Regions from separate parts of the Streptomyces sp. NPDC014733 genome, predicted to be linked through region 1. Evidence: riboswitches for the same ligand, from Rfam matches in the RefSeq annotation. Region 1 holds a riboswitch; each other region holds the start of a gene.
What was found. A riboswitch is a leader RNA that binds a small molecule or an ion and turns the genes downstream of it on or off. The one in region 1 is predicted to bind thiamine pyrophosphate.
Positions count from the first base shown of each region.

Region 2: another riboswitch for thiamine pyrophosphate. It lies ahead of thiC (phosphomethylpyrimidine synthase ThiC); the one in region 1 lies ahead of ACF1BH_RS26170 (thiamine ABC transporter substrate binding subunit).
Region 3: another riboswitch for thiamine pyrophosphate. It lies ahead of thiO (glycine oxidase ThiO); the one in region 1 lies ahead of ACF1BH_RS26170 (thiamine ABC transporter substrate binding subunit).

Region 1 covers NZ_JBIBYO010000014.1:74,844-82,623, reverse strand. The annotation lists gene ACF1BH_RS26185 (hypothetical protein) at 1-684, shown strand, start outside; gene ACF1BH_RS26180 (ABC transporter ATP-binding protein) at 948-2,096, opposite strand; gene ACF1BH_RS26175 (ABC transporter permease) at 2,097-3,725, opposite strand; gene ACF1BH_RS26170 (thiamine ABC transporter substrate binding subunit) at 3,761-4,894, opposite strand; TPP riboswitch at 4,955-5,077, opposite strand; gene rlmN (23S rRNA (adenine(2503)-C(2))-methyltransferase RlmN) at 5,111-6,217, opposite strand; gene ACF1BH_RS26160 (hypothetical protein) at 6,316-6,531, opposite strand; gene ACF1BH_RS26155 (phosphatidate cytidylyltransferase) at 6,668-7,780, opposite strand, start outside.
Region 2 covers NZ_JBIBYO010000006.1:170,100-177,879, forward strand. The annotation lists gene ACF1BH_RS16715 (IclR family transcriptional regulator) at 545-1,270, shown strand; gene ACF1BH_RS16720 (SsgA family sporulation/cell division regulator) at 1,370-1,795, shown strand; gene ACF1BH_RS16725 (YibE/F family protein) at 1,937-3,313, opposite strand; TPP riboswitch at 3,392-3,547, shown strand; gene thiC (phosphomethylpyrimidine synthase ThiC) at 3,542-5,335, shown strand; gene ACF1BH_RS16735 (aldo/keto reductase) at 5,411-6,481, opposite strand; gene ACF1BH_RS16740 (TetR/AcrR family transcriptional regulator) at 6,636-7,268, shown strand; gene ACF1BH_RS16745 (hypothetical protein) at 7,410-7,634, shown strand; gene ACF1BH_RS16750 (metallophosphoesterase) at 7,707-7,780, opposite strand, start outside.
Region 3 covers NZ_JBIBYO010000005.1:398,351-406,130, reverse strand. The annotation lists gene metF (methylenetetrahydrofolate reductase [NAD(P)H]) at 19-936, opposite strand; gene thiE (thiamine phosphate synthase) at 1,094-1,759, opposite strand; gene ACF1BH_RS15545 (Rv2175c family DNA-binding protein) at 1,925-2,290, opposite strand; gene ACF1BH_RS15540 (NAD(P)/FAD-dependent oxidoreductase) at 2,423-3,664, opposite strand; TPP riboswitch at 3,822-3,933, shown strand; gene thiO (glycine oxidase ThiO) at 3,931-5,160, shown strand; gene thiS (sulfur carrier protein ThiS) at 5,157-5,405, shown strand; gene ACF1BH_RS15525 (thiazole synthase) at 5,409-6,203, shown strand; gene pknB (Stk1 family PASTA domain-containing Ser/Thr kinase) at 6,329-7,780, shown strand, end outside.

The DNA of each region.
Region 1 (7,780 bases):
GTGATCACCGCGCTCCTGAGCATCAAGATGCTCGGAATCCGGCTGACCCGGCCCGAGTGGACATCGATCGCCGTGGTGTGCTCGGCACTGGTACTGCTGGCCACCGCCGCGGGCCACGAGGGCAGCGGCGCCACCCCGCTCGCCACACACTGGTGGCTGCTGGCCGCGTCCGTACTGCTGATCGGCGTCGGCACCCTCGTCGTACGGCTGCTGGGCGCCCGCGCGGCCATCCCCGCCGGTCTGCTCTCCGGTCTGGGCTTCGGCGCACTCGGCGTCGGCGTACGCGTCCTGAACGGTGTGGACCCGTTCGACCTGCCGACCCTGCTGAGCGACCCGGCCCTCTACGCGATTCTGGTGGCGGGCCTCGGCGGCATGTATCTGCACACCGTGGCGTTGCAGATCGGCTCGGTGAACGGTGCGACAGCGGCGCTGGTGGTGGGCGAGACGGTGGTGCCCGGCATCCTCGGCGTGCTCTGGCTCGGTGACGCCTCCCGCCCCGGCTTCGCCTGGGTGGCCGTCCTCGGCTTCGTCCTCGCGGTCGCCGGAGCCGTGGCCGTCGCCTGGTTCGGCTCCCCGGAACCGGACCCCGCCGCGATCCCGCCGGGCGGTACGGACGGCTCCCGCGGCTCAGGAGACACAGGGGATCCGGGGCGGAGCCTGCCCGAGGGCGTGGCGGGGCGCTGACGCCGGGACGGGCGGGGCCGCCCGGTGCCGCGCATGGGGCGGGCCAGGCCATCGATCGTGCGAGTGCGCATCAGGGCACCGGCTGCACGGGGCGGGCCGCATGAGGCGCGCCGGGTCCTCGATGGTGCGAGTGCGTTCCAGGGCAACCGGCTGCACGGGGCGGGCCGCAGGGGGCGGGCCACCTGCCGCTGGGGCGGCGGGTAGCCCGCGCATCGCCTCATGCGGCCCGCCCCATGCGCGTACCGCCGCGCCCACGCGCTCCGCTACCCCGGCTGCCCGCCCGCAGCCGTGACACCCGGGCCTCCAGAGGCAGGCCCGCGGTCGCCCAGGGCGCTCTCCCCCGCCGCCCCCAACACGACGACGTCCTCGGGTACGAACCGCACCCCCACCCGCTGCCCGGGCTCCGGCGCGTCCCCGAGCGCGCAGGCCGCCTCCAGTTGCGGGCCGTCGGCCGGCTGGAGGAGGAGAGCCACATGGGTGCCGCGGAAGGTGCGGGAGGTGACGGTGCACGGCAGACCGTCCTCGGGGGCCGTGAGCCGTACCCCGGCCGGGCGTACCAGCAGGCGGCACGCCCCGTCCTCCGCCCCGTGGGGCACCGGCACCTTGCCCCAGGGCGTCTCGGCGGCCCCGCCCCGTACCGTCGCCCCGACGACGTTGTCGAAGCCGAGAAACCGGGCGACGAACTCGGTGGCGGGGCGTTGCCAGACCTCCAGCGGTGTGCCGGTCTGTGCGATGCCGCCGTTCTGCATGACGACGACGCGGTCGGCCAGCGCGAACGCCTCCCCCTGGTCGTGGGTGACGGCCAGCACCGTCGTCCCCAGCGTGCGGAAGAGGCCCCGCAGTTCGACGACGAGGCGTTCGCGCAGCCCGCGATCGAGCTGTCCGAGCGGTTCGTCGAGCATGAGCAGCCGGGGGCGCGGGGCGAGGGCCCGGGCGAGGGCGACCCGTTGTTGTTCTCCGCCGGAGAGGGAACCGACGGCGCGCCGTGCGGCGCCCGGCAGGCCCACCAGGTCGAGGAGTTCGGCGACGGTGCGGTCCTGCTCGGCGCGGCGCGCCCCGCGCATCCGCAGGCCGAAGGCGACGTTCCCGGCGACATCGCGCTGCGGGAACAGCTGGTGGTCCTGGAACATCAGGCCGACGCCGCGCCGGTGCGTGGGCACCCGTGCCTGATCGCGTCCCTCCAGGACGACCCGCCCGGAGTCGGCCGGCTGCAATCCGGCGACCACCCGCAGCAGCGTCGACTTGCCGCTGCCGCTCGGTCCGAGAACGCAGACGATCTCGTGGGCGGCGACGCCCAGGTCGACGGCGTCGAGCGCGGCGGGCGCCCCCTGCCCGCCGAAGCGGACGGTCACCCCGTCCAGGCGCAGCAGATCGCGGCATTCGGTGGGCCGGGCCGTGGTGGTGACGGTCATCTAGAACTCCCCGGAGTGGTCGGTGCGGAGGCGTTCCAGGGCGAGCAGGGCCCCGGCGCACACCACCATCAAGAGCGTGGACAGGGCCATCGCCTGGCCGTAGTTGAGCTCCCCGGCGCGGCCCAGCAGCCGGGCCACCGCCACCGGGAGGGTGGGGTGGTCGGGGCGGGCGATGAACACCGTCGCGCCGAACTCGCCGAGGGAGACGGCGAAGGCGAAGCCCGCGGCGATCAGCAGGGCGCGGCGCACCATGGGGAGGTCGACCTCCCGCCACACGCGCCACGGGGAGGCCCCCAGGACGGCGGCGGCTTCACGGAGCCGTCCGTCGACGGCGCGCAGCACCGGCAGCATGGTGCGCACCACGAACGGCACACCGACGAGGGCCTGGGCGAGCGGCACCAGCCACCAGGAGGAGCGCAGATCCAGCGGTGGCTTGTCGAGGGTGATCAGGAAGCCGAAGCCGACGGTCACTGCGGACACCCCGAGCGGCAGCATCAGCAGCGCGTCGAAGCCGCGCACGAGGCGGCCGCCCCGTCGGGTGAGCGCGGCGGCGGCGAGCCCACCGATCGCCAGGGCGATGACGGTGGCCGCGGCGGCGTAGGCCAAGGAGTTCCACAGCGCGTCGAGCGGCGCGACGGCGAAGGTGCTGTCGGCGGACGCGGCCGAGCCCAGCGTGGTGTAGAAGACCGTCCCGTAGCCGTCCGGACCGGCGAAGGACCGGACGACGAGGACGACGAGCGGGGCCACGAGGAGCACCGCGATGACGGTGACGGTGCCCCACAGCAGCGCCCACTGCCCACCGCCCCGCGGGCGGTGCGCGGTGCGCGCGGCGTCGACGAGGCGGAGGGTGGTTTCGCGGCGCCGCACCGTCCAGGCGTGCAGCGCCAGCAGGCCCAGCACCGCGACGAACTGGATCAGGGTCAGGACGGCGGCGGTGGGCAGATCGAGGAAGTCGGCGGTCTGCCGGTAGATCTCCACCTCCAGGGTGGAGAAGGTGGGGCCGCCGAGGATCTGCACCACGCCGAACGACGTGAAGGTGAACAGGAAGACCATCAACGCGGCGGCGGCGACAGCCGGGCCGAGCGCGGGCAGCGTCACCCGGCGCCATGCGGCGAACCGTCCGGCGCCGAGCACCCGTGCGGCCTCCTCCTGCCGCGGGTCGAGCTGGCTCCACAGGCCGCCCACGGTGCGGACGACCACCGCGTAGTTGAAGAAGACGTGCGCCAGCAGGATCGCCCACACCGTGGTGTCCAGCCGCACCCCCCACAGGTCGTCGAGGAGCCCGCCGCGGCCGACCAGCGCGAGGAAGGCGGAGCCGACGACGACGGTGGGCAGGACGAACGGGATGGTGACGACGGCGCGCAGCAGCTGCTTGCCGGGGAAGTCGAAGCGAGCGAAGACGTACGCCCCGGGAAGGGCGACGAGCAGCGTCAGGCCGGTGGAGGCGGCCGCCTGCCAGAGCGTGAACCACAGGACGTGCAGGATGTCCGGGTCGCCGAGAACGGCGGTGAGCCGGCTGAACTGCCAGTGGCCGCCGTCGCTGAGTCCGCGGCCGACGATCGCCGCGACGGGGTAGGCGAAGAACAGCGCGAAGAACACGAGCGGCAGGGCCAGCAGCCCCATGCGCACCGCGGTGGCGCGTATGGGGCGGCGGCCCCGTGCGGTTACTTCAGGACGAGCGAGGACCACTGCTTGATCCACTGTTCGCGGTGCGCGGTGATCGTCTCCGGCGCCACCGTCGCCGGCTTGTCGATCGTCGCGCCGTACTTGGTGAACAGCGCGGGCACGGTGGCGTCCTTGCGGACCGGGTTGACGAACATCTGGAGTGGCATGTCCTCCTGGAACTTCCGGCTCAGCAGGAAGTCCAGCAGTTCCTTGCCGCCCTTCGCGTTCTTCGCGCCCTTGAGCAGGCCGCCGAACTCGATCTGGCGGAAGCAGGTGCCGGTGGCCACGCCGGTCGGGCCCTGCTTCGGCTCCGGCTTCTTACCGAGCACCTCGACGGGCGGGCTGGAGGCGTACGAGACGACCAGCGGCTTGTCGCCCTTGTCCTTGCCCGCGGCAGAGCCGGAGAACCGTTCGTTGTACGCCTGCTCCCAGCCGTCGACGACCTCCACGCCGTTGGCCTTGAGCTTCTTCCAGTAGTCCTGCCAGCCGTCCTGGCCGTACGCGGCAATGGTGCCGAGTTGGAAGGCGAGCCCCGGCGAGGATGTCGCGGAGTTCTCGGTGACCAGCAGGTTCTTGTACTGCGGCTTGATCAGGTCGTTGAAGGTCTTCGGCGGCACGAGGTGGTGCGCGGTGAAGTACGCGCGGTCGTAGTTGACGCAGGTGTCGCCGTAGTCGAGCGGGGTGACATGGTGCCCGGCCTTGTCGAGCTGGAGTGCGTCCGGCACCGTGTCGAGCCCCTTGGCCTGGTACGGGGCGAAGATCCCGGCCTTCAGACCGCGCGAGAGCAGAGTGTTGTCGATGCCGAAGAAGACGTCGCCCTGCGGGTTGTCCTTGGACAGGATCGCCTGGTTGACGGCCTTCCCGGCGTCGCCGCCCTTGAGGATGCGGACCTTGTAGCCGCTCTCTTTCTCGAAGTCGGCGAGCACCGATTTCGAGGCGTTGAACGAGTCGTGGCTGACGAGCGTGACGGTCTTGGCGTCCGCCGCGTCGCTGCCGGAGCTGCCGCAGGCTGCGACTCCGCCCATGGTGACGGCGGCGACCGCGACGGCCGCGGCGGCTCTGCGGGTGGTGGTACGGCTGGTGTGACCCACTGAATGTTCCTCCTGGCTGGCCAGGAAGAGACGCGGCCCCATGCGGCGCCGCACGGGGCACGTCGGAACGCGTCTCGCGCGGCGCCGCACGGGGCGCAACAGCATGAGTGATGACCGAACTTCCTACCCGGAATGACCCGGGCGAGGTTCAAGGGTCTGCGGGTCCCCCGTATCTCTACGGTCTCCCCGCACTCTCAGCGCTGCGGCGCTCCCCTGTCGGAATGTGCATTTGTTCGATCACACGGTACCAGCGCGGGGTCAGCGCTCGGAGGCGGCGAGCTGACCGCAGGCCCCGTCGATCTCCTGGCCCCGGGTGTCGCGCACCGTCACCGGCACGCCGTGCGCCTCGATGGCCCGGACGAACGCCCGCTCGTCCTCGGGCCGCGAGGCGGTCCACTTCGACCCGGGTGTCGGGTTCAGCGGGATGAGGTTCACATGGACGCGTCGCCCCTTGAGCAGGCGCCCGAGCAGGTCACCGCGCCATGCCTGGTCGTTGATGTCACGGATGAGGGCGTACTCGATGGAGATCCGGCGGCCGGACTTCTCCGCGTACTCCCACGCCGCGTCGAGCACCTCGCGGACCTTCCAGCGGGTGTTGACCGGCACCAGCGTGTCGCGCAGCTCGTCGTCGGGCGCATGGAGCGAGACGGCGAGGCGGCACTTGAAGCCTTCGTCGGCGAACCGCAGCATCGCCGGGACCAGACCGACCGTCGACACGGTGATTCCGCGCTGGGACAGCCCCAGGCCGTCCGGCTCGGGGTCGGTGAGCCGCCGGATGGCGCCGACGACCCGCTTGTAGTTGGCGAGCGGCTCCCCCATGCCCATGAACACGATGTTGGACAGCCGCGCGGGGCCGCCGGGCACCTCGCCGTCACGCAGCGCCCGCATGCCGTCGACGATCTGGTGGACGATCTCCGCCGTCGAGAGGTTACGGTCCAGACCGGCCTGCCCCGTGGCGCAGAACGGGCAGTTCATACCGCAGCCGGCCTGCGAGGAGATGCACATGGTGACGCGGTCGGGGTACCGCATCAGCACCGACTCGACGAGGGTGCCGTCGTGCAGCTTCCAGAGGGTCTTGCGGGTGGTGTCGTCATCACAGGAGATGTGCCGCACCACGCTCATCAGATCGGGCAGCAGCTCCGTCGCCAGCTTCTCCCGCGCGGCAGCGGGGATGTCCGTCCACTGCGCCGGGTCGTGCGCGTACCGCGCGAAGTAGTGCTGCGACAGCTGCTTGGCACGAAACGGCTTCTCCCCGATCGCGGCCACCGCTTCACGGCGCTCCACAGGGCTGAGATCGGCGAGGTGCCGCGGGGGCTTCTTGGCCCCACGCGGCGCGACAAAGGTGAGTTCTCCGGGCTTCGGCATGGTGCATCCAGTGTCGCAGACCCCCAGGGCGGGCCGGGCCGTCCCGAGGGTGGGGGCGGTCACCCCGGATGTGCAGGCACGGGGCGGCCCGCCCGCGGTCAGAAGTGCCAGGCCTCACGGAGGTGGGTGACGGCCCCCCTACGCCCCAGGGTGATGTCGTAGATGGCCCCGGAGCAGGCGGACGGGGCCACCGGCGCATGGCGCAGACAGGCGGCGAGGTGCGCGGTCAGCTCGCCGCCGTGACGGTGCGGTGCCCGGTCGTGCCCGTGCGGAGTTCCGCGATGGCCGGGCCGCTGCATGGGGCCGCCGCGCATGGGGCGCCGGAGTGCCGGCCGCCCCATGCGGTGGCCCCGTGCGCACACGCAGAAGCCCCCTGCCAACGGTTCCCCGTCGGCAGGGGGCTTCCCGTCACCCGGTGACGGAGGCGATGTCAGGCGTGGAGCGCGGAGGTCACCCCGCGCCCACGAAGATCACGAAGAGCAGCCAGACGACCGGGGCGGTGGGCAGCAGGGAGTCGAGTCGGTCCATGATGCCGCCGTGGCCCGGCAGCAGAGTGCCCATGTCCTTGATGCCGAGATCCCGCTTGATCATGGACTCGCCGAGGTCACCGAGGGTGGCGCTGGCGGCGACCGCGAGGCCCAGCAGCAGACCCTGCCACCACGCACCGCCCTTGATCAGGAACTCCATGCACAGCGCGCCGGCGACCATCGCGAACAGCACGGCGCCGACCAGGCCCTCACGCGTCTTGCCGGGGCTGATCCGGGGCGCGAGCTTGTGCTTCCCGAACCGCCACCCCACGGCGTACGCCCCGGTGTCACTGACGACGGTCAGCAGCAGGAACGTCAGCACCCGCTGCGGCCCGTCCGCGTCGGCGGCGAGCATCAGGGCGACGAAGGTGGCGAGGAACGGGACGTAGAACGCTGTGAACACGCCCGCGGTGACGTCCCGCAGGTAGTTCTCCGGCTTCCCTGTCATCCGCCACACGAGAACCGCCAGGGCGGTGAGCGCCATCGCCGTCCACGCGCCACCGGCCCCGCGGACGTACCCGGCGATCACCATGGCGGTGCCGCCGACGGCGAGCGGGATCAGCGGTACCTGGATGTCCTTGCGCTCCGCGAGGCGCGCGGTCAGCTCCCACAGGCCCACGACGACAGCGACCGCTATCACGCCGATGAAGACGGGCTTGTAGACGAAGAGGGAGGCGAGGATGACCACGCCGAGGCCGACGCCCACCCCTATCGCGGCGCGCAGATTACGCCCCGCGCTCTTCTTCTTGGGCTTCTCCGGCTCCGTCGGGTGGGGCTTCTGCGGGTCCGTCGAGCCCTCGGGCCCGGGGGAACCGGGGAAAGGCGTGGCCATGGGCTCCTGCGGCTTTTCGTCGCGGAACAGGGGGCCGCTCAGGTGAGTGGCCCCCCGGTCGTCCCGGTGGTTCGGGTCATCCCGGGGGCCCCGGTGGTCCCGGTCGTCGTCCTGGTGTCCGCCGGTGTCGGGCACGACGGGCAGCGGGCGGGTCCGGGCGACCGCTCCCCCGTCGTATGAGTGCCCCGCCGCGGCGGGGGACGC
Region 2 (7,780 bases), on a different contig from region 1:
CTGCCCCCGCTCACGCGCCCCCGAGCCCCGGCCCACGCCCCCCTCTCCGCTCTCACCCCCCTCACCCGCCCCCTCCCCATATGACAGATTCGGCCAGATCTGAGCGGCCTCTCCGCCGTGGTGGTGGGGGTACGAAATCCGCAGGTCAGGGCTGCACGAGCGACAAGATGAAAGCTCAAGCACCTTGTGGTCAGGGGCTGGTGTGTCTGCGCGGGTCCGTTGTCTGCGGGGCTCGGTGCCGGGTGACGGGCACCGTCAAGGCGTGCGCCAGGTGAGTTAACTCCCAGACCGTTCGGGTTACCACCTGGTTGCACCGCGTTAGAGTTCCGTCGCAGGCGTCTTCCGGATGATGACGTTCCGGAAAATAACGACCGAGGCGAGCACGCGGCCCGGACGTCCACAACGGGGCCCTGGGAGACGCGAGCGGAGCGGGAACGATCCCGCTGCCGGGGCTCCCGTGCCCCACGGGCGATCGGACTGGGGGTTGACGACGTTGACGGCCGAGAGTGGCGAATCCATTTCTCACCCCACACTGATCGGGTCCGTGCAGCGTGCCCTGCGGCTCCTCGAGGCGGTCGGTGCGCACCCGGAGGGCGCTCCGGCGAAGCAGCTCGCCCGGGAGGCCGGTTTACCGCTGCCGACCACGTACCACCTGCTGCGCACCTTGACGCATGAGGGCTATCTCCGCCGCTGCAACGGTGTCTTCGTCTTCGGGCCGGCGGCCGATTCCCTCGGCCGGGCCGGTGAGCAGCGGCACCGGCGGCAGGAGCTGTCCGATGCGCTGTCCCTGCTCGGCAAACGGTTGAATGCCGCGGTGTACTTCGCCGTCTACCGCGAGGGGGAGGTGGAGGTGGTCGCCGCCGGCGGTGCGCCGGAGCGGCCTCCGGTGGACGAGTGGGTCAACTTCCGCTCCACCGCGCACGCCCATGCGATCGGGCAGTGTCTTCTGGCGCAGCTCGATACGGCCTCCCGCAAGGAGCATCTGTCCCGCTATCCGGTGCAGTCCATAACCCCCTTTTCCGTGCGGTCCAAGGACGATCTGCTGCACCGTTTGGATACGGTGCGTCGCGGTCATGTGGCGTATGAGCAACAGGAATATGCCCTTGGCACAGTTTGCTCGGCGATTCCCGTGCAAGTCGGCTCCGTCGCCGCGACGCTGGCTGTTTCTCTCCCCGCCGAGGAACTGCACCGATTGCGCTCCGTCACGGTGCGGCTACGGAAAATGGCGGAGGCGACGCTAACGACACTCGCCTTCTCTATCAGTATCTGAAAACTCACTCCTTGTGATCTGCTGGCACGTGACAGACGATGGCGTCAATAGGGCCACGGGGGACGAATCCCGGCCATCCCGATCTAGTGCGGGGCGTTGATGACCGACACAGTTCAGGCAGAAGTGATCATGAGCTTCCTCGTTTCCGAGGAACTTGCCTTCCGGATTCCGGTGCAGCTCGACTTCGACAGCGCCGATCCGTACGCCGTCCGCCTCACTTTCGACCTACCCGGCGATACGCCGGTGACCTGGGCCTTCAGCCGTGAGCTGATGCTCGACGGGTTGAGCAGACCGTCCGGTGAGGGCGATGTGCGCATCGAACCTGCCGGAGGCGGACATCTCAGCGATGTCTTCATCAGCCTTCAAGTGGGCTCCGAACGCGCGCTCTTCCGCGTCAGCGCCCCACCACTGGTGGCGTTCCTCGACCGTACGGACCGGCTGGTGCCACTCGGTGCGGAAGAGGTGTGCGACACCCTGGAGGCGGCATTGGACCGCATCCTGTCCGAGGCGTCGAAGGCGGGTTGACCCCGCTGTCGCCGGCGGGCAGAGCCACCGCCCGCGCCCGGCCCGGACCGCTCGTCCCCCGCGGTCCGGGCCGAGTGCCGGTTCCGGCCCGGTCGGCGCGGCACCGCTCCCGCCGATGTCCGGTCCCGCCTCCGGTGGCCCTCAGACCTTGCGGCGCCGCCCGCGTCCGCCGCGGCGTGCCGCCGCCCGACCCCCGGCCGGTGGCGCACCGGCATCCCGGCCGGCGGCCCCGTTCACCTCTCCCGCGGGCCGTCCGCGGTCGGCCGAGACGACCAGCGCGGCCAGCAGCGTCGTCAGCGGCACCGAGGCGACCAGCCCGATGCTGCCGACCAGCGTCCGTACGATCTCTTCGGCCACCACCTCGCTCCCCGCGACCGCGCCCACTCCGCTCTGCGCGATCGAGAAGAGCAGCATGAGCGGGAGCGCCGCGCCGGCGTAGGCGAGGACGAGGGTGTTCACCACCGAGGCGATGTGGTCCCGGCCGATCCGCATCGCGGCGCGGTAGAGCGTGTGCCAGGACGCCGAGGGATCGGCCTCCTTCAGCTCCCACACGGCCGCGGTCTGGGTGACCGTCACATCGTCGAGCACGCCCAGCGAGCCGATGATGATGCCCGCCAGCAGCAGGCCCCGGATCTCGATGTGCGGGAAGAGGCCGTGCACCAGCCCGGTGAAGTCGTCGGTGTTGCCGGTCAGCAGCGCCCAGCCGATGAACACCGAACCGAGCAGCCCGATGAGCAGCAGCGAGGCGAGGGTGCCGAGGACGGCGACCGAGGTTCTGGCGGTCAGACCGTGGCACATGTAGAGCGCGATCAGCATGATGGCGCTGCCGCCGACCACGGCGACGACCAGCGGGTTCGAGCCCTGGAGGATTGCCGGGAGGATGAACAGCGTCAGCACCCCGAAGCTCGCCACCAGCGCGACCAGGGCCAGTACGCCACGCAGCCGCCCCACCACGACGACGGCGGCGGCGAAGAGCGCGGCCAGCACCCACATCGGGACCGTCCGGTCGACGTCGCTGATCGAGTACTGCAACTCCTTCGGCGCCTTGGGGGAGTACGCGACCTGGACCTCCTGGCCGGTGGAGTAGTGGCGCAGCGCGTCCGGGGTGACCACCGTGTCGAAGGTCCGTCCGGCGTTCTCACCGCTCGTCACCTTCACCGTCGCCACTTCGCAGGGGCCCTTGGCGGCAGCCGGGGGCCCGTTCGGCTGCTCTCCGGGGACGGGCTGCTCCTGGGCATGGACACTGGCGCAGTCGACCTCGGCGACCTTGGTCACGCGGGCCGACTCCTGGGGCTGGTCGAAGCCGACGCCGGACGGTTTGTGGCCGGGGGCGCCGCCCGGCCACAGCACCACCAGACCGACCGCGACGGCGACCGCGAACGGGATCAGCACCGCGGCGATGACCTTCCGCAGATGCCGGGAGACGGGCGCTGCCGGGCCGTGGCCGTGCGAGTGGCCGTGGCCGTGTCCGTGCCCGGGGGCAGGGGCGGCGGCGGAGGCGGGTGAGGACGTGTCGATGCCGGTCACCGCCCGATCATCGCAAGAAGTCCGGGCCCCCTGGCCACCTCGCCGTACCGGCCGCTACCGTGGTGGCACCTTTGCAATCGCGGGAGCTCGGAGCACCGGGCTGAGAGGGCGCTGACCTTCGTCCCGACGACGTTTCACGTGAAACGTCGTGGACGGAAGCCGCTGCGTCGACCGCCGAACCTGTTACCGGGTAATGCCGGCGTAGGGAGTTGGGTCTTCATGACTCTGCAGGATGCACGCACGCCCGAAAACGGCGAGTCCGGCGCGGACGGCTCCGTCAAGGAGTTCGGCTGGCACAAGGGCTACGTCACCGGATCACGCCCGGACCTGCGGGTGCCGGTCCGGCGAGTGCACCTCACCAACGGCAAGGACGTGACGCTGTACGACACGTCAGGTCCGTACACCGATCCCCAGATCGACACCGATGTCCGCCGTGGTCTGGCACCGCTGCGGGAGAACTGGATCATCGCGCGGGGCGACACGGAGGAGTATGCGGGCCGCCCGCCGCGCCCCGAGGACGACGGACTCAAGCACACATCACCCCGTGGTGGACTGCGCAATCTTGACGCGGTCTTCCCCGGACGTCCCCGCCAGCCCCGGCGCGGGCGGGGCGGCGCGGCGGTCAGCCAGCTCGCCTGTGCGCGGCGCGGCGAGATCACCGCGGAGATGGAGTACGTCGCGGTCCGCGAGGGCGTGACGCCGGAGTTCGTCCGCGACGAGATCGCGGCGGGCCGCGCGGTGCTGCCGGCGAACGTCAACCACCCGGAGATCGAGCCGATGATCATCGGCAAGAACTTCCTGGTGAAGGTGAACGCCAACATCGGCAATTCCGCGGTCACCTCGTCCATCGAGGAGGAGGTGGAGAAGATGACCTGGGCGACCCGCTGGGGTGCCGACACGGTCATGGACCTCTCCACCGGCCGCAACATCCACACCACCCGTGAGTGGGTGCTGCGCAACTCCCCGGTGCCGATCGGCACCGTCCCGCTCTACCAGGCGCTGGAGAAGGTCGACGGCAAGGCCGAGGAGCTGACCTGGGAGATCTACAAGGACACCGTCATCGAGCAGGCGGAACAGGGCGTCGACTACATGACGGTCCACGCCGGAGTCCTGCTGCGGTACGTGCCGTTGACCGCCCGCCGCAAGACCGGCATCGTCTCCCGCGGTGGTTCGATCATGGCCGCTTGGTGTCTGGCGCACCATCAGGAGTCGTTCCTGTACACGCACTTCGAGGAGTTGTGCGCCATCCTCGCGTCGTACGACGTGACGTTCTCGCTCGGTGACGGGCTGCGTCCCGGGTCGATCGCGGACGCCAACGACGAGGCGCAGTTCGCGGAGTTGCGGACGCTCGGCGAGCTGAACAAGGTCGCCAAGGCGCACGGTGTGCAGACGATGATCGAGGGCCCGGGCCATGTCCCGATGCACAAGATCAAGGAGAACGTCGACCTCCAGCAGGAGATCTGCGAGGAGGCGCCGTTCTACACGCTCGGCCCGCTGACCACGGACATCGCGCCCGCCTACGACCACATCACGTCGGGCATCGGCGCCGCGATGATCGCCTGGTGGGGCACGGCGATGCTCTGCTACGTCACGCCCAAGGAGCACCTGGGGCTGCCGGACCGCGACGATGTGAAGACCGGCGTCATCACGTACAAGATCGCGGCTCATGCGGCGGACCTGGCCAAGGGGCACCCCGGCGCCCAGGAGTGGGACGACGCCCTGTCGGACGCCCGCTTCGAGTTCCGCTGGGAGGACCAGTTCAACCTGGCCCTCGACCCCGACACCGCACGGGAGTTCCACGATGCGACGCTGCCCGCGGAGCCGGCGAAGACCGCGCACTTCTGCTCCATGTGCGGCCCGAAGTTCTGCTCGATGAAGATCAGCCGGAGCATCACCGAGCAGTTCGGCGGTGAGGACGGCGCCAGCCCCGAGGAGATCGAGGCGGGGATGCTGGAGAAGTCCAAGGAGTTCGCGGCCGCCGGCAACCGCGTCTATCTCCCGCTGGCCGACTGACGGTCCGCCCGCCGCACCGGGGCTCCCCTCGACGGGCGGCCCCGGTGCACCCCGCGTAACAGCCAACGCACCAGGTCAGCCGCGTACGACGGCACCTCGACCGGCCGGGCGCCGCAGCGGCGACGGGTTGAGCCGGGCGAACCCCTCCTGCCGTTCGTACGGGAAGTAGGGGTACGGGGCGGGCCGGGCGCTCGCGGCGTCGAGCCGGGCCGTCTGCTCGGGGGCGAGGCTCCAGCCGACCGCGCCGAGGTTCTGCCGCAGCTGTGCCTCGTCACGGGCCCCGATGATCACCGAGGAGACGGTGGGGCGTTGCAGCAGCCAGTTGAGGGCGATCTGCGGCACGCTCCTCCCGGTCTCCTCGGCGATCTCGTCGAGGACGTCGACCACCCGGTACAGGAGTTCCTCCGCCACGGGCGGGGCCTGGTCGGCCGTGCGGTGCAGGCGGCTGCCGTCCGGGAGCGGTGCGCCCCGGCGGATCCTGCCGGTCAGCCGTCCCCAGCCGAGGGGGCTCCAGACGAGGGCGCCGACGCCCTGGTCCTGGGCGAGGGGCAGCAGCTCCCACTCGTAGTCGCGGCCGATGAGCGAGTAGTAGACCTGGTGGGCGATGTGGCGCGGGTAGCCGTACCGGTCCGCGGTGGCGAGCGACTTCATCAGCTGCCAGCCGGAGAAGTTGGAGACGCCGGTGTAGCGGATCTTGCCGCTCCGTACGAGCGTGTCGAGGGCGGCGAGGACTTCCTCGACCGGTGTGGCGGCGTCGAAGCCGTGCAGTTGGAAGAGGTCGATGTGGTCGGTGCCCAGGCGGCGCAGCGCGTCGTCGACGGCGGTGAGCAGGCGGGAACGTGAGGTTCCCCAGTCGGCCGGGCCGTCGCCCAGGGGCAGACCGGCCTTGGTGGAGATCAGGACCTGGTCGCGGCGGCCCTTGACGGCGGCGCCGAGCACCTCCTCCGAGGCGCCGGCGGAGTAGACGTCGGCGGTGTCGAAGAGGGTGACGCCCGCGTCGAGGCAGATGTCCACCAGGCGGCGGGCCTCCGCCGCGTCGGTGGTGCCCCAGGCGCCGAAGAGTTCCCCGCGCCCGCCGAAGGTGCCCGCGCCGAAGCTCAGTTGCGGAACCCGCAGTCCCGACGCGCCCAGCTGCCGGTATTCCATGTCGCTTCCCCTCTCCGTGCCGCCCCGTCCGCGGGGACGGCCAGGGCGGGAGACGCGGGACGGCCCCACCGAGACCCCTAAGGGGATTTCCGTCCCGTTAATATGGTGCTCAACGTAGCAGAGTCCCTCCGGCTAATGGAACAGGAGTCCCGTTATGGCGACCGAGAGTACGGACCCCGGGAGCGTGCGTCCGGGCGGCCGCACCGCGCGCGTACGCGCCGCGGTCCTGCGGGCCGCCGGAGACGCCCTGGCGGAAGGCGGCCTCGCCGGGCTGGACCTGGCCGACGTGGCCCGCCGCGCGGAGGTGGGCAGGACGACGGTCTACCGCCGCTGGGGCTCGCCGGCACAGCTGGTCGCCGACCTGCTCGCGGACATGGCCGAGCAGTCCCTGCCGCGGACGGAGACGGGCACGCTCCTCGGCGACCTGCGCGCCAACGCCCAACTGGTGCGCCGCACGCTCGCCGACCCGCGCCAGGGCGCCCTCTTCAAAGCGGTCCTCGCCGCCGCCACCTGCGACGACCAGACCGCGGCCGCCCTCCACCGCTTCTACAGGATCCGCGTCGCCGAGTGGCAGCCGTGCGTCCAGCAGGCCGTCGAGCGGGGCGAACTCCCCGCGGACACCGACACCGGCGAGGTCGTCCGCGCCGTCTCCGCCCCGCTCTACCACCGCCTGCTGACCAGCGACGCACCGCTCGACGAAGCCGCCGCGGACCGCGCCGCGGAAGCCGCGGCCGCGGCCGCCCGGGCCGGCGTCTTCAGCAAAACGGCCGACGGACAACGCCGTTGACGACCACCGGCGTGTCGGCCACGCACCGGCTGGTGCCCGCCCCGTCGCCGGTCCGCTGCCCGCCGCCGGGAGTTGCTACGTTGGCCGTCCCGCTCCGCCGTTGACCAGGGGCGGGACGGCGGCGACACACAGGGGTGGGACATGAAGTGGGTGGGCGTGGTCTGGTTTCTCCGGCACACCGGGGATTTCGGATTCAGTCAGGGCGTGCTGCCCGGCACGATCGGCACGCTCGCCGTGCTGCTCATCGCCGTACTGGCCGGCTTCGGGCTCCACCGCGTCGAACGCATCCGCCGCATCCGCCACGCGCCGCTCTCCCTCGCCGCCACCCTCTTCTGCGCCGGGGTGGTCTGGCTCGCCGTCACCTGACACGCGCGGCAGGCACCGGGCGCCCGTACGGCGCCCGGCCGACTCCCCCGGCAGCGCGCCGGGCAGCAACGCTCAGGCGCGCAGCGGCAGTTGGGTGACCAGCAGCTTCCCGGCCATGGTGACGCCGCCGTCCATCGCGATGGCCA
Region 3 (7,780 bases), on a different contig from region 1:
CGCGCTGCGGCACCGTGATCAGGACTGCTGGTGCAGCCCCAGATTCTCGTAGATTTCCAGGGTCGCCGTGGAGTGGTTCAGGGTGATGAAGTGCAACCCGGGAACGTCCTCGGCCCTCAAGCGCGCGCACAGTTCCGTGGCGTACTCGATGCCAATGGAGCGTACAGCGGACGGGTCGTCCTTGACGGCCAGGATGCGGTCCGCGAGCTCAGGCGGGAAGGCGGCGTTGCTCAGTTGGGCGAACCGCTCGATCTGCCGGATGTTCGTGACGGGCATGATCTCGGGGATGATCGGCGTCGCGCACCCCGCGGCGGCGACGCGGTCGCGCAGCCGGAGGTAGTCCTCGGCGTAGAAGAACATCTGGGTGATGGCGAAGTCGGCGCCCGCGCGGCACTTGTCGACGAAGTGCGCGACGTCGGTGTCCCAGTCCGTGGAGCGCGGGTGCATCTCGGGGAAGGCCGCGACGCCGACGCAGAAGTCGCCGGACTCCTTGATCAGGCGGACCAGTTCGGCGGCGTAGGTGATGCCCTGCGGGTGGCGGACCCAGTCGCCCATCGGGTCGCCGGGCGGGTCGCCGCGGAGCGCGAGCATGTTGCGGATGCCGGCGTCGGCGTACTGCCCGATGATGTTGCGCAGTTCGGCCACGGAGTGGTTGACGGCGGTGAGGTGGGCGACCGGCGTCAGCGTGGTGTCGGTGGCGATCCGCTCGGTGGCGCGGACGGTGCCCTCACGGGAGGTGCCGCCGGCGCCGTAGGTCACGGAGACGAAGGTCGGGGCGACCGCTTCGATGCGGCGGATGGCGTTCCACAGCGTCCGCTCGCCCTTCTCGGTCTTCGGGGCGGCGAACTCGAACGAGTACGACTGTTTGCCGGAAGCGAGCAGCTCACGGACGGTGTGTGCGCGATCAGTCCTGGTGGAAGCGGTACCTAGGGCCATACGGGAAGGTTATCCACCTGTGGGTCGGGCACCAACCGACTCCGGTGGAATGCCGGAATAGGGCTGGTTCCCGTCCACGGAGTGGGACGGGAGGGCGGGCAGCGCCGCCCGGGCGCCGGGCCCCCGTCACCGGGCGCCGGGCCGGGCGTCCGCCGGATCAGGCGGCCCGCTCGCGTATCCGTCCGGCGAGCGAGGCGGCGGCCGCGGCGGGGTCCTCCGCCTCGGTGAGGGCGCGGACGACGACGATCCGGCGGGCGCCGGCGTCGAGCACCGCGTCGAGGTTGCCGGCGTCGATGCCGCCGATGGCGAACCAGGGGCGCTCGGGTGCCTGCCCGGCGGTGTACCGGACGAGGCCGAGGCCCGGGGCGTGGCGGCCCGGCTTGGTGGGCGTGGGCCAGCAGGGTCCGGTGCAGAAGTAGTCCACGCCCGGCTCGGCGAGGGCGGCATCGGCCTCGGCCTCGGCGTGCGTGGAGCGGCCTATGAGGACGTCCGGGCCGAGGAGCGCGCGGGCGGCGGGCACCGGGAGGTCGCCCTGGCCGAGGTGGAGCACATCGGCTCCGGCGGCGTGCGCGACGTCGGCGCGGTCGTTGACGGCGAGGAGTGTGCCGTGGCGGCGGCAGGCGTCCGCGACGGTCTCCAGATGGCGCAGCTCCTCGGCCGCCTCCATGCCCTTGTCACGCAGCTGGACGATGTCCACCCCGGAGGAGAGCACCGCGTCGAGGAACTGCGGCAGGTCGCCCTGGCGGGTGCGGGCGTCGGTGCAGAGGTAGAGCCGGGCGTCGGCGAGGGCCGCGGCGCGGGCGGCGTGGGTCCGGGTCGTCATCGGGTGCTCCCCCAAGGCGGTGGCGTACGGCCGGGAGCTCCGGCCGTACGCCACGTCGGTAGCGGTTACGGATGCGGGTGGTGCGGGCGGGCCGGGGCGCGGCCCGCCCCTGGGGGCCTTCCGGTCCTCACTGATCCGCGAGGACCGGAAAGACAACCCCGGGCGTCACACGGCGAGCGCCTGCGCCCGGCGCTTCACCTCCGTGCCGCGGTTCTCCCGCAGTGCCTGCGCGGGGGTGCCGGGCAGGGTGTCGTCCGCGGTGAAGAGCCACTCCAGCATCTCGTCGTCGGCGAAGCCGTCGTCCCGCAGGAGCGTCAGGGTGCCGACGAGGCCCTTGACGACCTTGCCGTCCTTGATGAAATCGGCCGGCACGTGCAGTGCCCTGTTCTCGCCGCGGCGCACCGCGATCAGCTGGCCCTCCTTGACCAGCTGCCGTACGCGCGTCACCTCGACGCCGAACTCTTCGGCGATGTCGGGGAGGGTGAGCCAGGCGGGGACGAGTCCATCGATGTTTGCGTCAATCTCGGTCACAGGACAAGCGTGCCACCTCGCACTGACAGTCGGTAGCCGGGCGTCGCCGGAGAGGGCCGCGCGGGCGGCGCCGGAGCCCCGGCGCACGGTCCCCGCCAGGCGCCGGGCCCGTCCCCGTACGCCCCGTGCGGCTCAGCGGACCGCGGACTTGAGCGGGACGGACGCGTCGGCGGCCCGCACCCGGTCCAGGGCGGCGCCGCGCTCGATGAGGCGGCGTCCCTGGGCCAGGTCGCGGGGCCTGCCGACCGCCAGCAGCGCCACCAGGACGCCGTCGCGCAGCCAGATGACCGACCAGGCGGCGCCGTCCGGATCACCGCGCCAGACCAGCTCGTCGGCGCCGCCGTGGTCGCCCGCGTACTGGACGAACCGGCCGAACTGCTCCGACCAGAAGTACGGGACCGGGTCGTAGACGGTGGCCTCGGCGGGGTCGCCGGTGATGTTCTGCGCGACGGTGCGGGGGCCCTGGAGGGCGTTGTCCCAGTGGTGGATGAGGAGTCTGCGGCCGTAGCGGGCGGAGGGGAAGGAGGCGCAGTCGCCGACGGCGTGGACGTCCGGGGCGGAGGTGCGCAGCCGGTCGTCGGCGAGGACCGAGCCGTCCTCCGGCGAGAGCGCGATGCCGGAACCGGCCAGCCAACCGGTGGCGGGGCGGGCGCCGATGCCGACGAGGACGGCGTCGGCGGGCAGCGCGGTGCCGTCGTCCAGCACCACGCCCCGCTCCCCGACGGCGGCGACCCGCGCGCCGGTGCGCAGTTCGGCACCGGCCGCGGCGTACCAGGGCGTCATGTGGGCGGCGACCTCGGCGGGCAGCGCCCCGGCCAGCGGGCGGTCGGCGGCCTCGACGACGGTGACGGCGCAGCCCGCCTCCCGGGCGGCGGTGGCGAACTCGGCGCCGATCCAGCCCGCGCCGACCACGACGATCTCGCTCCGCCCGGCCAGGACGGGCCGCAGCCGCCGCGCGTCGTCCAGGGTGCGCAGCAGGTGCACCCCGGGGTGCCCCTCGGTGCCGGGCAGCCGCAGGGGTGCGGCCCCGGTGGCGAGGACGGCGTGGTCGTAGCGGACCGGGCCGCGCGCGGTGTCCAGCAGGTGTTCCCCGGGGCGGATGCCGGTCACCGGGTGGTCCAGTTCCAGCTCGATGCCGAGGGAGCGGAAGTCGACGTCGAAGGCGGCGCCGTCGGCCTTGCCCAGCAGGACCGCCTTGGAGAGCGGCGGCCGGTCGTAGGGCGGGTGCGGCTCGTCGCCGAAGACGGTGATCGCGCCGTGCCAGCCGTTCTCGCGCAGCGCGACGGCGGTCTGCACGCCCGCCATACCCGCACCGGCGATCACCACGCGGGGCGTGTGGTCAGGGGCCTGGGAGGACTTCCTCTGCTCGCTCACCCGGTCACTCTAGGACGGCGCGCGAAGCGGTCCGCAGCACCGCGCAAGGAGATCTCTGACACAGCGTTACGGACCGCTCCCCGCTCCCCCGGACGGCCCGTCCGCTCCCCGGGCGCCGCCTTACGGGGCCCGGGAGGCGGGTACTAGGGTGAGGCGGACACGCACTCGCGGGAGCCCGGCGTACCGGGCTGAGAGGGAGGCTGACCGGCCTCCGACCGTACGAACCTGATCCGGGTCATGCCGGCGAAGGGAGGGGCTGGACGCCCATGCCTCCATCTGCCACACCACCGAGCCCGACGGATCCACCGCACCCCGACGTCCTGGTGATCGGCGGCGGCCTCATGGGGCTGGTCACCGCCTGGCGGGCCGCGCGGCGCGGACTGCGGACCGCGCTGGCCGATCCGGAGCCGGGCGGCGGCGCGGGCCGGGTCGCGGCCGGGATGCTCGCCGCCGTCACCGAGCTCCACCACGGCGAGGAGACGCTGCTCGGCCTCAACCTCGCCTCCGCCCGCCGCTATCCGGACTTCGTGGCGGAGCTGGAGGAGGCGAGCGGCCTGGACGCGGGCTACCGCGCCTGCGGCACCCTGGCCGTGGCGCTCGACGCCGACGACCGCGCCCACCTGCGAGAGCTCCACGCCCTCCAGGTGCGGTGCGGGCTGGAGTCGGTCTGGCTGCCGGGGCGTGAGTGCCGGCGCCTGGAGCCGATGCTCGCGCCCGGCGTGCGCGGGGGGCTGCGGGTCGACGGCGACCACCAGACCGATCCGCGGCGGCTGACCGCGGCGCTGCTGGTGGCGTGCGAGCGGGCCGGGGTGGCCTTCCACCGCACCCGCGCGGCCCGGCTGACGGTCGCCGCGGGGCGTGCCACCGGCGCCGAGCTGGCCGACGGCACCCGGATCGCGGCGGGCGCCACCGTGCTGGCCGCAGGCAGCCTCAGCGGGCGGCTGGCGGGGGTGCCGGACGAGGTGCGGCCGCCGGTGCGCCCGGTGAAGGGCCAGGTGCTGCGGCTGCGGCTGCCGCGCATGCCCCAGGGGAGCCCGGCGTTCCTGTCGCGCACCGTACGGGCCGTGGTGCGCGGGGGGCCGCTCTATCTGGTGCCGCGGGAGAACGGCGAGCTGGTCGTCGGCGCCACCACGGAGGAGCTGGGCTGGGACACCACCGTCACCGCGGGCGGCGTCTACGAGCTGCTGCGGGACGCGCACGAGCTGGTGCCGGGCCTGACGGAGCTGCCGCTGGTGGAGACCTGCGCGGGGCTGCGGCCCACCTCGCCGGACAACGCGCCGCTGCTCGGCCCGACGGCGCTGCCCGGGCTGCTGCTGGCCACCGGGCACTTCCGCAACGGCGTGCTGCTGACGCCGATCACCGGTGACGCGCTGGCCGAGGCGCTCACCACGGGGCGGCTGCCCGAGGAGGCCCGCCCGTTCTCCCCCGACCGCTTCGCCCCGGGCGCCGGTGCGCCGGCCGCCCCGGGACGCGTCCTCCAGGAGCAGCAGGCATGACCCCACCGACCTCCCCCGTCCCGTCCACCCCCTCCGGCGCCCCGGTCACCGTCACCGTCAACGGCGCCGCCCGGGAGATCCCCGGCGGGCTGACCCTGGACCGGCTGGTGGCGACGTTGTCGGCCGCCCCGTCCGGGGTCGCCGCCGCCGTCAACGAGACCGTCGTGCCGCGCTCCCGGTGGACGGACACCCCGCTCGCCGCCGGGGACCGTGTCGAGGTGCTGACCGCAGTCCAGGGGGGCTGAGCGATGGCCGACGATCTCCTCACCCTGGGCGGTACGGACCTCACCTCCCGGCTGATCATGGGCACCGGGGGCGCGCCCAGTCTGGACGTCCTGGAGCGGGCGCTGCTGGCGTCCGGGACACAGCTGACGACGGTCGCGATGCGGCGGCTGGACCCGACCGTCCAGGGTTCGGTCCTCTCCGTCCTCGACCGGCACGGCATCCGGGTGCTGCCGAACACCGCGGGCTGTTTCACGGCGGGCGAGGCGGTGCTCACCGCCCGGCTGGCCCGGGAGGCGCTGGGCACCGACTGGGTCAAGCTGGAGGTGGTCGCCGACGAGCGGACCCTGCTGCCCGACCCGGTGGAGCTGCTGGACGCGGCGGAGACCCTGGTGGACGACGGTTTCACGGTGCTGCCCTACACCAACGACGATCCGGTGCTGGCCCGGAAGCTGGAGGACGTGGGCTGCGCCGCGATCATGCCGCTGGGCTCGCCGATCGGCTCCGGGCTGGGCATCCGCAACCCGCACAACTTCCAGCTGATCACCGAGCGCGCCGGGGTCCCGGTGATCCTCGACGCGGGCGCCGGGACCGCCTCGGACGCGGCGCTCGCCATGGAGCTGGGGTGCGCGGCGGTGATGCTGGCGTCGGCGGTGACGCGCGCGCAGGATCCGGAGCTGATGGCGCGGTCGATGCGGTACGCGGTCGACGCGGGGCGGCTGGCCTTCCGCGCCGGACGCATCCCGCGCCGCCACTTCGCGCTGGCGTCGTCGCCGCGGGACGGCCGCGCGGAGCTGGATCCGGAGCGCCCGGCGTTCTGACGTCCCGGGGCGGCGGGCGTATCCCGTCGCCCCGCGGCCGCTTCCGGTCACCGTTCGGCCGCAGTGCGCCCGTACGGCCGCCGGACTGGCGGCGGTGTCGGTAGGTCCTCGTAGACTCGTCTGCCGTGGATACGACCCTTCAGGACCCCCTGGTCGGGCAGTTGCTCGACGGCCGGTACCGCGTCGAGGCGCGCATCGCCGCCGGTGGCATGGCGACGGTCTACCGCGCCCTGGACACCCGCCTCGACCGCGTGCTCGCCCTGAAGGTGATGCATCCGTCGCTGGCCGTGGACGGCGCGTTCGTGGACCGCTTCATCCGCGAGGCGAAGTCGGTCGCCAAGCTGTCGCACCCCAATGTGGTCGGCGTCTTCGACCAGGGCACCGACGGCACGTACGTCTATCTGGCGATGGAGTACGTCGCCGGGTGCACGCTGCGCGATGTGCTGCGCGAGCGGGGCGCACTCCGCCCGCGGGCCGCGCTGGACGTGCTGGAGCCGATCCTCGCCGCGCTGGGCGCCGCCCACCGCGCGGGCCTGGTGCACCGCGACATGAAGCCGGAGAACGTCCTGATCGGCGACGACGGCCGGGTCAAGGTCGCCGACTTCGGTCTGGTGCGCACGGTCGGCGCGCACACCGACACCACCGGCGCGGTCCTGGGCACCGTCTCGTATCTGGCGCCCGAGCAGATCGAGGAAGGCACCGCCGACGCCCGCGTCGACGTCTACGCCTGCGGTGTGGTGCTCTACGAGATGCTCACCGGCGCCAAACCGCACACCGGCGGCACGGCGGCCCAGGTGCTCTACCGCCATCTGCACGAGGACGTCGCCCCGCCGTCGGAGGCGGTGCCCGGCCTCGCCGCGCCGCTGGACGCACTGGTCGCGCTGGCCACCGCCCGCGCCCCGCAGGGCCGTCCCGAGGACGCGGTGGCGCTGCTCTCCGCGGTGCGCGAGGCCCGGGAGGGGCTGTCCGACGCGCAGCTGGACGCGGTCCCGCCGCAGGCCAGGGAGGTTCCGGCGGGCGACGGCACGGAGCGTACGAGCGTGCTGCCGCGCGCCGTGGTGCAGCCGCCGCTGCCCGGGTTCGCGGGCATCGGGCCGGCGCCCGGGGAGGAGGGGCTGAACCGCACCAGCCGCCTGGAGGTCCCGGCGTCCGAGCCGACCACCCGGCTGCGCCCGGCGCCGCCCGCCCGGCGCGGCCCGTTCGCCGATCCGCGGCGCCGGCTGGTGGCGATCGTCGCCGCGGTGCTGCTGGTCCTCGGGGGCGGCACCGGTATCTGGTACGTCACCGCCGGGCAGTTCACCGCCGTCCCCGCGGTGCTGGACATGGCGCAGTCGAAGGCCGAGCAGACGCTGCGGGACGAGGGCCTGGGCGTGAAGGTGGTGCGCGACTACAGCCCCACGGTGCGGCGCGGCCGCGTGATCGCCACCGCCCCGGGCACCGGCGCCCGTATACGCGGCACCGGGACGGTCACGCTCACGGTCTCGCGCGGCCCGGAGATCGTCACCGTCCCGGACCTGTCGGGCACCCCGGTGGCCGACGCCCGGCGGGCGCTGCGGGAGCGCGGGCTGGTGCCGGGG